One region of the Pantoea sp. XAF26B01_ASV70 genome, then DNA from elsewhere that is predicted to be linked to it. Evidence: predicted binding sites of a transcription regulator. Region 1 holds the regulator's gene; the other holds the start of a gene.
The links. Region 1 encodes PhoB, which activates phosphate uptake and scavenging genes when phosphate is short. Its sites were predicted from a motif close to CTGTCATAAAACTGNCNNAT; they were not measured.

Region 1 (5,841 bases):
CAGCATCGGATGATCCGCCGGGAAACCGAGTTTGCTCACCACTTTCACGCCATGCGCTTTGGTCTGCACGCCATTAAACTGAATGCCCTGCTCCGCTTCATAGCGCTCTACGCCATTCAGGCCATAGAAGAAGTCGAAGTGCCACCAGCCGCGACGAAACTCGCCATCAGTGACCAATTTCAGACCGTTTTCCCGCTGTTTCGCCACCACATCGCGAATCGCCTCATCTTCAACCTGACGCAGGGCCGCCGCATCGATCTCTCCGGCTGCAAACTGTTCGCGCGCCTGCTTAATGGCGGCGGGACGCAGAAAGCTGCCAACGGTATCGGCACGGAACGGGGCGGTTTCTCTTTGCATGATCACTCCTGTCTCCCCTGCCGGTAATGACGGCAGGAAATAGTTGCATCCTGATATAAATAGCCATCTGGATGGCTACATGTCTGAACACAGAGTGGCATGAGCGGCTTGCTTCTGCAACTGAAGAAAATTCAGTGATGATGAAAAAAATTCACGTTCGGGGGATTAACGCAGCGCGGCGCGCGCCTGCGTCATCTGACTGTCAGAGAGCGGCAGATAGCCCGCTTCACTGACCCGCCGCTGTCCCTGCGCTGAAAGTACCTGCTGCAGAAACGCGGCCACTAGCGGCGGCAAAGGTTTGCCGGGCGCTTTATTCACATAGAGATAGAGCGGGCGCGCCCAGGGATAACGGCCACTGCGGATGGCCTCGGCATCCGGGGTAATCGCCTGCCCCTGATCATTCATCACCGCCAGCATTTTTACGCCGCTGAGATGAAAGCCAAAACTGGCGTAGCCGATGCTGCGAGAATTACCGGCCACCGCCTGCACCACTGCGGCCGAGCCGGGAAACTCCGCCACGTCGCTGCGAAAATCACCTTTGCACAGCGCCTGCTGCTTGAAGAAACCCCAGGTGCCGGAGGCGGAGTTACGTCCATAGCGCTGAATCGGCCGTTTACTCCACTGCGCGCCAGTTAAGCCGAGATCGCCCCAGCGCAGCGGCACGCTGTGTGCGCCACACAGACGGGTAATCGAGAAGATGGCATCGAGCTGACGCGGTTCAATCTGCTGTAGCGGATTGCGCTGATTCACCACTACCACCAGCGCATCCATAGCCACCGGAACCGCCAGCGGCGGATAGCCGTAGCGCGCCTCAAAGGCCTGGCGTTCATCTGCCTGCATCGGGCGGCTCATCGGACCGAGTTGTGCTGCACCCGCCGCCAGCGCGGTCGGCGCAGTAGAAGAGCCGGAGGCCTGAACCTGGACATTGACGCCCGGCGCCTGGCGACTGAAATCTTCGCCCCACAGCGTCATCAGATAACCCAGCGTATCGGATCCGACGCTGCTGAGATTGCCGGAGAGCGCGCCGGGCTGGGCCAGTGCCAGGCATGGCAGCAGAGTAACGATCAACAAAAGAAGGATGCGCATCAGGGAGATCCGGCAGCGATTAATGAACGGCATTCTCCTGCATCACGCTGCTGACAATCAACCTCGCTGGCAGCGTAAAGGTAAAACAGGTCTCCTTGTGCGGCACGCTGGTGATATCGAGCCGGGCGTTATGGTGGCTCAGAGCATGTTTCACTATCGCCAGCCCCAGCCCGCTGCCGCCGGTCGCACGCGAACGCGCTTTATCGACCCGGTAGAAACGCTCGGTAAGACGCGGAATATGTTCTGAGGCGATGCCCGGCCCGTTATCGCACACCCGGAAAATGGCCCCCTGTTTGCCGCGCAGCCAGCTGATATCAATTCGCGTGCCATCCGGTGTGTGGTTTACCGCGTTGTAAACCAGATTGGAGATGGCGCTGCGCAGCTGTTCATCGTTGCCGAACACTTTCAGATGGGGATCGGTATGGAAATGGATGTCGTGACGGCCACCACTCAGCGTTGCCGCCTCATGCTGCAGCAGTTTCAGCATCACCGGCACATCGACCTTCTCTTTCAGATCGATTGCGGGCGCGGCTTCAATGCGCGATAGCGTCAGCAGCTGTTTGACCAGGCTGTCCATGCGGCGCGTCTGCTCCGACATGGTGTGCAGCGCTTTGCTGCGCGAAGGCTCGCTCATCACCGAGTCGTTCATCATCTCCAGATAGCCCTGCAGCACCGTGAGCGGTGTGCGCAATTCATGGCTGACGTTGGCAAAGAAGTTGCGGCGCGCCCCTTCCAACTGATGCATCTGCGTGACATCACGCGCCACCAGCAGCCACTGCCCTTCGCTGTAGGGCATGACGCGGAACTCCATATGAAGTTTGTTGTTCAGCACCAGCGTCAGCGGCTTGTCGAAATCGCGCTGGCGAAGATAGCGCGAGAACTCCGGATAACGGAGCAGATTGAGGATATTCTGGCCATTATCTTCCGGCCAGCGCAGACCCAGGTGCTGCTGCGCCAGGCCGTTACACCAGAAAATGGTGCCCTCTTCGGTGGTCAGGATCACCGCATCCGGCAGCGACTCGGCACCGCTGCGGAAACGCTTAATCAGATTGCCCAGTTCACGCCGTCGCCGCCGGTTGCGGAGCTGCATCTGGTAAAGACCATAAAACAGCGGTTCCCAGCTGGCACGCCCGGCTGGTGGCGTCATGGTGCGGTCGAGCCACAGCCAGTGCGACAGCCGCATCAGATTGTGAAAATGCCACAACAGCACCGTCAGCACGCTCAGTAGCAGCCACCAGGGCAGACCGCCGAACAGCAGGCCCAGCAGCACTGCGGGCAGACAGACCAGCAGCAGTTCTGTCAGTAATCTCTTCCAGGAGAGGCGTTCCAGCACGGTAAAGGCTCCGTTTAGTAGCGGGCAGAGAAACGATACCCTGTTCCGCGAACGGTTTGTACCATGCGATCGTGGCCGGACACTTCCAGCGCTTTACGTAAACGGCGGATGTGAACATCGACAGTACGATCTTCCACATACACATTGGTGCCCCAGACGTGGTTCAGCAGCTGTTCGCGGCTGTAAACGCGTTCCGGGTGGGTCATAAAGAAGTGCAGCAGCTTATATTCTGTCGGACCCATCTCCAGCGGCGTGGTTTCGGACATCACGCGATGTGAGGAGGGATCCAGACTCAGCCCCTGCATCTCAATCACCTCTTCCACGGCCATCGGCGAAATACGGCGCATCACCGCTTTGATCCTCGCCATCAGCTCTTTAGGTGAAAAGGGTTTGGTAATGTAATCATCGGCACCCACTTCCAGGCCGCGCACCCGATCCTCCTCTTCGCCGCGCGCGGTGAGCATCATCACCGGGATATCGCGTGTCATCGCCTCGCGTTTCAGATGTTTGATAAACTGAATACCGCTGCCACCGGGTAACATCCAGTCCAGCAAAATCAGATCGGGCCAGGGTTCAATCAGCTTGCCAACGGCGCTGTCATAATCTTCCGCCTCGATTGGCTGATAGTCGTTCTGCTCCAGAACAAAACACAACATTTCACGGATGGGGGCTTCATCCTCCACAACCAAAATGCGCTTAGCCATTATTACTCCTGCTGATTATGACGGATGTCACTGAGATTCGCGGCGCCATTATGCGTCAGATTTGTGACACTTTTATGAAAAACATAACCTGCCTGTAACCTCACTGGTAATCATTTATGACAGCGCAGCGACAATTTTTTGCTTTGGCCGCAGAGCCAGTATAATCGCCGGGCGAATCACAACGGCAGGGACTCATCATGCGCATCATTCATACTGCGGACTGGCATCTGGGGCAGTTCTTCTACAACAAAAGTCGGGCAGCCGAACATCAGGCATTTCTCGACTGGCTGTTGATCCAGATTGAACAGCATCAGGTGGATGCGTTGATCATCGCAGGCGATCTGTTTGATACCGGTACACCGCCCAGCTACGCCCGCGAAATGTTCAACCGCTTTGTGGTGGCGCTGCAGCCCAGCGGCTGTCAGCTGATTGTGCTGGCGGGCAACCACGATTCCGTTGCCACGCTGAATGAGTCGCGTGAGCTGCTCGCCTGTCTCAATACCCGGGTGATCGCCACCCCGCAGGAGAAGGATGATGTGCTGCTGCTCAACACCCGCCAGGGCGAGCCGGGCGCGCTGCTGTGTGCGATTCCCTATCTGCGGCCGCGCGATATCCTGCGCAGCCGGGCGGGTCAGTCGGGACGCGACAAGCAGACCTCGCTGCTGGAAGCGATCGCCCACCACTATCAGCAGCGATTCACCGCCGCCCAGGCGCTGGGCCATGCACTGCCGATTATCGCCACCGGCCATCTCACCACCGTCGGCGTCAGCCAGAGCGATTCGGTGCGCGACATCTATATCGGGACGCTGGATGCCTTCCCGGCCAGCGCGTTTCCCGCGGCTGACTATATCGCACTGGGGCATATTCATCGCGCCCAGCGCGTCGCGGGCAGCGAGCATATCCGCTACAGCGGCTCACCGATTCCGCTGAGCTTTGACGAGCTGGGCACAGAAAAAAGCGTCTTCCTGCTGGAACTCACCACCAGCGGCCTGCAATCGGTCACGCCGCTGGTGGTGCCACAGGCGCAGCCGATGCAGGTGCTGAAAGGATCGCTGGCGCAGATTGCAGAACAGTTAAATGCCTTCAGCACGGCAGAGCAGGAGAAGCCGACCTGGCTCGACATTGAAGTCACCACCCAGGAGTACCTCAGCGATCTGCAGCGTCAGGTAGAAACCCTGACCGCCACGCTGCCGGTCGAAGTCCTGTTGCTCCGCCGCAGCCGTGAACAGCGGCAACAGAACCTGGCGCGGCTCGACAACGAAACCCTGAGTGAGCTGAAGGTGGAGGAGGTCTTTGCCCGCCGGCTGGCGCTGGATGAGGAGCTGCAACCAGAGCAAATCGCCGAGATGACCACCCTGTTCCGCCAGACGCTGGCCGCCATGGAAGAGACCCAATGAAGATCCTTACGCTACGGTTCAAAAACCTCAATGCCCTGCGCGGTGAATGGTTCATCGATTTTCGCGCCGAACCTTTCGCCAGCAACGGCCTGTTCGCCATTACCGGTGCCACCGGCGCCGGTAAAACCACCCTGCTGGACGCCATCTGCCTGGCGCTCTATCACCAGACACCGCGCCTGGGCGCGATTTCACAGAGCCAGAATGCGCTGATGACCCGCGACTGTGCCGAATGTCTGGCCGAGGTGGAGTTTGAGATCAAAGGAGAAGCCTGGCGCGCCTTCTGGAGCCAGAACCGCGCGCGCGGCACTGCCGACGGCAAACTTCAGGCACCGCGCGTTGAGCTGGCACGCTGCGCTGACAACACTATTGTTGCCGATAAAGTCGGTGACAAGCTGAAGCTGATCGAAACCCTCTCCGGGCTCGATTTCGAAAGGTTTACCCGCTCGATGATGCTGTCACAAGGCCAGTTCGCCGCCTTTCTCAATGCCAAAGCCAGTGAGCGCGCAGAACTGCTTGAGGAGCTGACCGGCACCGAAATTTACGGTCTGATTTCCGCCGCCATCTACGAGCGCCACAAAGAGGCAAAAACCCAGCTGGATCTGCTGCGCAGCCAGGCGGGAGCGATGGCGCTGCTGGATAGCGACGCACGCGCCGCGCTGCAACAGCAGCTCACCGATCTGACCGATGCGGAACAGCGGCTCAGCGCGCACTATCAGCAGTCGCAGCAACAGCAGCAGTGGCAACAGCAGGCGCAGCAGTTACAGCAGGAAAATGCGCAGGCTGACGTCGCGCTGCAGCAGGCCCAGGCTGCATCCCAGGCGGCAGAGGCCGATCGTCAGCGTCTTGCACGCAGCGAACCGGCTGAAAAGCTGCGGGTAAAACTGCAGCAGCGCGACGCGTTACGCACAGAACAGCAGCAGGTCGTGAGCCGCTGTCAGCAACTCACGGCAGCGCAGCAGCAGGC
Region 2 (5,841 bases), 1.2 Mb from region 1:
CTCCTCCACCGACATATGGGGATAGAGCGCGTAGTTCTGGAACACCATTGCAATCCCGCGATCTTTTGGCTCTTCCTGAGTAACGCGCCGGTCGTCGATATAGATATCGCCGGAGCTGACGCGCTCCAGTCCGGCCACCATGCGCAGCAGGGTCGATTTACCGCAGCCGGATGGTCCGACCATCACCATAAATTCGCCGTCATTGATGGTGACATTCAGCGGCTGAATGATCTGATTTTTGCCATCGTAGGATTTGGTTACTGCCTGAAGGGTTACGCCTGCCATCTTATTTCTCACTCTCAACCAGACCGCGCACAAAGGCACGCTGCATGACTAACACCACCACCAATGGTGGGATCAGGGTTAATAACATTGCCGCCATCACTTCATTCCACTGGGTCGGCGATCCGCTGGAGGAGATCATGCTTTTAATCCCCGCCACCGCCGTGCCGAGGCTGGCGTCATTGATGATCAGCAGCGGCCACAGGTACTGGTTCCAGCCGTAGATAAAGGTGATCACAAACAGCGCCGCCAGATTGGTTTTCGACAGCGGCAGAACAATGTCGATAAAGAAGCGCATCGCGCTGGCACCGTCGATGCGTGCCGCCTCCACCAGCTCATCCGGCAGCGACATAAAGAACTGGCGGAACAGGAAAGTGGCGGTGGCCGAGGCCATCAGCGGCAGGGTTAATCCGCTGTAGCTGTCGAGCAGGTTGAGATCGGCGATCACCTGCACCGTCGGGAAGATACGCACCTCTACCGGCAGCATCAGGGTGATGAAGATCAGCCAGAAAAAGAGCGTGCGCAGCGGAAAGCGAAACCAGACCAGCGCAAACGCCGACAGCATCGACACCGTGATTTTGCCGAAGGTGATGCCCAGCGCCATGATCATGCTGTTGAGCAGCATCAGGCCAAACGCCGGCCCGTTGCCGTTGACGCCATGCGTCCAGATGCGCGAGATGTTCTCCCACAGGTGCGTGCCGGGCACCAGCGTCATCGGCACCTGATAGACCGCTTCGTTATCCAGCGTCGCCGCCACAAAGGCGACATAGAGCGGAAACAGGATGGTGAGCACGCCCAGCACCAGCACGATGTGGCTGAAGAGATCCAGCCCGCGTCGATTCTCAATCATTGGTATTGCACCTTACGTTCAACAAAGCGGAACTGGAGCACCGTCAGCCCGATGACCAGCAGCATCAGCACCACCGACTGCGCAGCGGACGAGGAGAGATCCAGACCGGTAAAGCCTTCGCGATAGATTTTGTAGATCAGCGTGGTGGTCGCCTGCACCGGCCCGCCGCCGGTGGCGGCATCGATCACCGGGAAGGTATCGAAGAAGGCGTAGATCAGATTCACCACCAGCAGGAAGAAGCTGACCGGCGTAATCAGCGGCAGCGAGAGGTTGAAGAAGCGACGCACCGGTCCGGCACCGTCAATGGCGGCGGCTTCCACCAGCGATTTGGGGATCGATTGCAGTGCGGCGAAGAAGAACAGGAAGTTGTAGCTCATCTGCTGCCAGATCGATGCCAGCACAATCAGGAACATCGCCTGACCGCTGTTTTGCGCATAGTTCCAGTTGTAGCCGATGTGGTTCAGCAGATAGCTGAACAGGCCCAGGCCCGGATTAAACAGGAACATCCACAGTACCGCGGCCACGACAGGCGCAACGGCGTAGGGCAGCAGCAACAGCGTCTGATAGAGACGGCGCAGCCGCACCACATAATCCACCAGCGCCGCCAGCAGCAGCGAAAAGACCATGCCGAACACCGTGACCATGCCGCTGAATTTTATGGTGGTCCAGAACGAATCCAGATAGTAAGGATCGGCAAACAGGCGTCTGAAATTTTCCAGCCCGACAAAGCTGCTGGAGATGCCAAAAGGATCGAGGCTTTGCAGCGAGTACCACAGCGCTTCACCGGCAGGCCAGAGAAAGAAGATGGCGGTAATCAGCAGTTGCGGCAGCACCAGAAGATAGGGCAACAGACTGGTGCGAAAGACCGGACGAGATGAAGACATGGCGTACCTGGCGTCAGAGAGAGGGGCCAGCCTGAGCTGGCCCGCAAGGAGAGATTACTTCACCTGCTGCTGGAAGCGGCGCAGCAACTCGTTACCGCGTTTCACTGCGTTATCCATCGCGTTCTGCGGCGACTGCTTGCCGGTCCAGACGCTTTCCAGCTCTTCGTCGATCACGGTACGAATCTGCGGCATGTTGCCCAGACGCATGCCTTTGGTGAACGGCAGTGGCGGCTTGTTCATCATCTGACGGGTAGCGATATCCGCACCCGGATTCTTATCGTAGAAGCCCTGCTGTTTAGTCAGCTCGTAGGCGGCGGTGGTAATCGGCAGATAGCCGGTTTTCTGGTGCCATTCCGCGGCGATTTCCGGTTTAGCGAGGAACTGCATAAACTCAGCCACGCCTTTGTAGGTTGTCGCATCTTTGCCTTTCATCACCCACAGGCTGGCACCACCGATCAGGGCGTTCTGCGGCGCATTCGGCACGGTCTCGTCATACGGCATCATGCCAACACCGAAGTTGAATTTGGCGTAATGACGGATATCAGCCAGCGAACCCGATGAGGCAGTGGTGATACCGCAGTCGCCGTTGTAGAACTTGGCGGTGGACTCATCTTTGCGGCCAAAGTAGGTGAAGTCCCCTTTCTTGTTCATCGCTTCCAGCAGCTCGATATGACGAACCAGTACCGGTTTGTTGAACTCCAGCACCGCATCAAGTCCGTCAAACCCGTTGTTTTTGGTCGCTACCGGCAGAGCGTGCCAGGCGCTGAAGTTTTCAATCTGGATCCAGCCCTGCCAGCCGCTGGCGTAGCCACAGCTCATGCCCGATTTGCGCAGTGCAGCGGCATCCGTCGCCAGCTCCTGCCAGGTTTTCGGCGGCTGGTCCGGGTTCAGACCCGCTTTTTTAAAGGCGTCTTTGTTGTAGTAGAGCACTGGCGTCGAGCTGTTGAACGGCTGAGAGATCAGCTGACCTTTGCTGTCGCTGTAGTAGCCCGCCACAGTTGGCACGAACTGCTTTTCATCAAAGGGGATTCCGGCGTCTTTGAAGACCTGATGCACCGGCACAATCGCCTGCGAGGCCATCATGGTCGCCGTACCGACTTCATAAACCTGCAGCACCGCAGGGGCTTTGCCGCTGCGCATTGCCGCAATTCCTGCTGCCAGGCTCTGCTCGTAGTTACCTTTGTAGGTCGGAACAATTTTGTAATCGGGATGCGTCTGGTTAAAACGCTGTGCCAGCGAATCCACTTCTTTGCCTAGCTCGCCTTCCATAGAGTGCCAGAAAGGGATCTCAGTGGCGGCCATGGCATGGCTGCTGAGCGTCAGACCGAGCAGCACGCTCATCAGGCTACGACGAAAGGTAACGACGGACATAGAATTTTCCTGTGCAGGTAAATACGCGTGAAATCACGGATTTCTGTTTCGCGAAGTAACATGACACGGGGAAATGAAGGATTAATAACAGAAAGATGACAGCCGGGTGACAGACCGGTATGCGCAAAAGAGGAGTCTGGCAGCGCAGCGGTAACGCGGCACCGCTGCCAGGTTTTGGTTACATAATTTGCAGAGCGGCTGGGCAGTAAAAAAGCCCGCAGCGGATTCTACCTCACCAAATGCAAAAGGCGATGGCGGCCCCTCTACACCGACACTCAAGGCCGTCTGCGCCGCATCACACACCCATTTTGAAGGCCGTCGGCGGCGCAGGCAGGTTGCGGGCGGACAGCGCGCAGCCACCGGAGCGTACACGTAGTACGTGAGGATGGCGAGCACTGCCCAACCGCAACCTGACCAGTAAGCCAGGCCTGTGTACCAAAGCGCGCAGTAACCGGAGCGTATATATATACGTGAGGATTACGAGCACTGCCCGGTGTCGAAATGGCAAGTAAGCCAGGCCGTGCCCCATCAGGCACCTAAGTAAGCACTGCGGACGGCTTCGTTGGAAAGGAGTGCTGAACCTGTGTCTTCAAGCACCACATGCCCGTTCTCCAGCACATAGCCCCTATCCGCCAGCTTCAGCGCCTGATTCGCATTCTGCTCCACCAGGAAAATCGTCATCCCCTCGCTGCGCAGCTGCTCAATGGTGTCGAAGATTTGCTGAATAATGATCGGTGCCAGTCCCAGAGACGGCTCATCCAGCAACAGCAGGCGCGGCTGGCTCATCAGCGCACGACCAATCGCCAGCATCTGCTGTTCACCGCCCGACATCGTCCCGGCGCGCTGGATTTTACGCTCCTCCAGCCGCGGGAAGAGTTCATAAACGCGCTTGATCCGCGTCAGGTAGTCCGGACGGCTGGCAAAAAAGCCCCCCATCGCCAGGTTCTCTTCTACCGTCATGCGCGAAAAGACCCGTCGGCCTTCCGGCACGATGGCGATCGCTTCACGCATAATGCGTGAGGTTTGCCAGTCGGTAATGGTTTTGCCATCAAAGGTAATGGTGCCCTGCGTCGCGCGCGGCTCGCCGCATAGCGTACCCAGCAGCGTGGTTTTTCCTGCACCGTTAGCGCCAATCAGGGTGACGATTTCGCCCTGATTGATATAGAGACTGACGTTGTGCAGCGCCTGAATTTTGCCGTAGTGGGCGCTGACGTTCTCAATGGTTAACATCGCATTTGCCATCTCAGGCCTCTCCTAAATAGGCACGAATGACATCCGGGTTATTACGAATCTCTTCCGGCGTTCCGTTAGCCAGCGGCGTTCCCTGATTGACCACATAAATACGGTCAGAAATCCCCATCACCAGCTTCATATCATGTTCAATCAGCAGCACCGACACCTTGTGTTCGCCACGCAGTTCCGCAATCAGCGCATCCAGCTCATGGGTCTCTTTGGGGTTAAGGCCCGCTGCCGGTTCATCCAGCATCAGGATTTCCGGGCGCGTCACCATACAGCGCGCAATCTCCAGCCGACGCTGCTGACCATAGGCCAGATTGCCCGCCTGACGGTTAGCCAGATCCAGCAGCCCCACCCGCTCCAGCCAGGTCGCCGCACGATCCAGCGCCTCGCTCTCACTGCGGCGAAACGCCGGCGTTTTCAGCAGACCGGAAAATACGCCGCTTTTCAGATGCTGATGCTGCGCCACCAGCAGGTTCTCAATGACCGTCATCTCACGGAACAGACGCACGTGCTGGAACGTCCGCACGATGCCCATCCGCGCAATCTTCTGGCCCGGCAGCCCTTCAAGATGCTGCTCACGCAATGTGATCGTCCCGCCGGTTGGCTTGTAAAAGCCGGTCAGGCAGTTGAACACGGTGGTTTTACCGGCACCGTTGGGGCCAATCAGCGAAACGATCTCCTGCGGACGCAGCTCCAGCGCCACATTGTTCACGGCTAACAGACCGCCGAAGCGCATCATCAGGCCTTCAACGGCTAATAAAGGCTGAATCATGCCTGCTCTCCTTGTTTACCGGTTCTGAGCTTCAGATGCGGACGCTTCATCGGCAACAGGCCCTGCGGACGCCAGATCATCATCAGCACCATCAGGCCACCCAGCACCAGCATGCTGTACTCATTGAGATCGCGCATCAGCTCGCGTGACACCACCAGCAGAATGGCGGCCAGAATCACCGCAAACTGCGACCCCATCCCGCCCAGCACCACAATCGCCAGCACAAAGGCGGATTCGACAAAGGTAAAGGATTCCGGGCTGACAAAGCCCTGACGCGCCGCGAACAGGCTGCCGGCAAAACCGGCAAACGCGGCACTGATGGTAAAGGCGGTCAGCTTGATGCGGGTCGGGCTGAGGCCCAGTGAACGGCAGGCAATCTCATCCTCACGCAGGGCTTCCCAGGCTCGGCCCAGCGGCATCCGCAGCAGCCGGTTGATCACAAA

Region 2: the regulator PhoB is predicted to act here: its motif matches at 3,481-3,500, upstream of ugpB (sn-glycerol-3-phosphate ABC transporter substrate-binding protein UgpB).

Annotation. Positions count from the first base shown of each region.
Region 1 is NZ_CM137251.1:3,249,821-3,255,661, forward strand. It holds gene ACX8ZY_RS15395 (cobalamin-independent methionine synthase II family protein) at 1-357, opposite strand, end outside; gene ACX8ZY_RS15400 (PstS family phosphate ABC transporter substrate-binding protein) at 523-1,443, opposite strand; gene phoR (phosphate regulon sensor histidine kinase PhoR) at 1,463-2,776, opposite strand; gene phoB (phosphate response regulator transcription factor PhoB) at 2,791-3,480, opposite strand; gene sbcD (exonuclease subunit SbcD) at 3,678-4,877, shown strand; gene ACX8ZY_RS15420 (AAA family ATPase) at 4,874-5,841, shown strand, end outside.
Region 2 is NZ_CM137251.1:331,322-337,162, reverse strand. It holds gene ACX8ZY_RS01555 (sn-glycerol-3-phosphate import ATP-binding protein UgpC) at 1-285, opposite strand, end outside; gene ugpE (sn-glycerol-3-phosphate ABC transporter permease UgpE) at 287-1,132, opposite strand; gene ugpA (sn-glycerol-3-phosphate ABC transporter permease UgpA) at 1,129-2,016, opposite strand; gene ugpB (sn-glycerol-3-phosphate ABC transporter substrate-binding protein UgpB) at 2,071-3,387, opposite strand; gene livF (high-affinity branched-chain amino acid ABC transporter ATP-binding protein LivF) at 3,916-4,629, opposite strand; gene livG (high-affinity branched-chain amino acid ABC transporter ATP-binding protein LivG) at 4,631-5,398, opposite strand; gene ACX8ZY_RS01525 (high-affinity branched-chain amino acid ABC transporter permease LivM) at 5,395-5,841, opposite strand, start outside.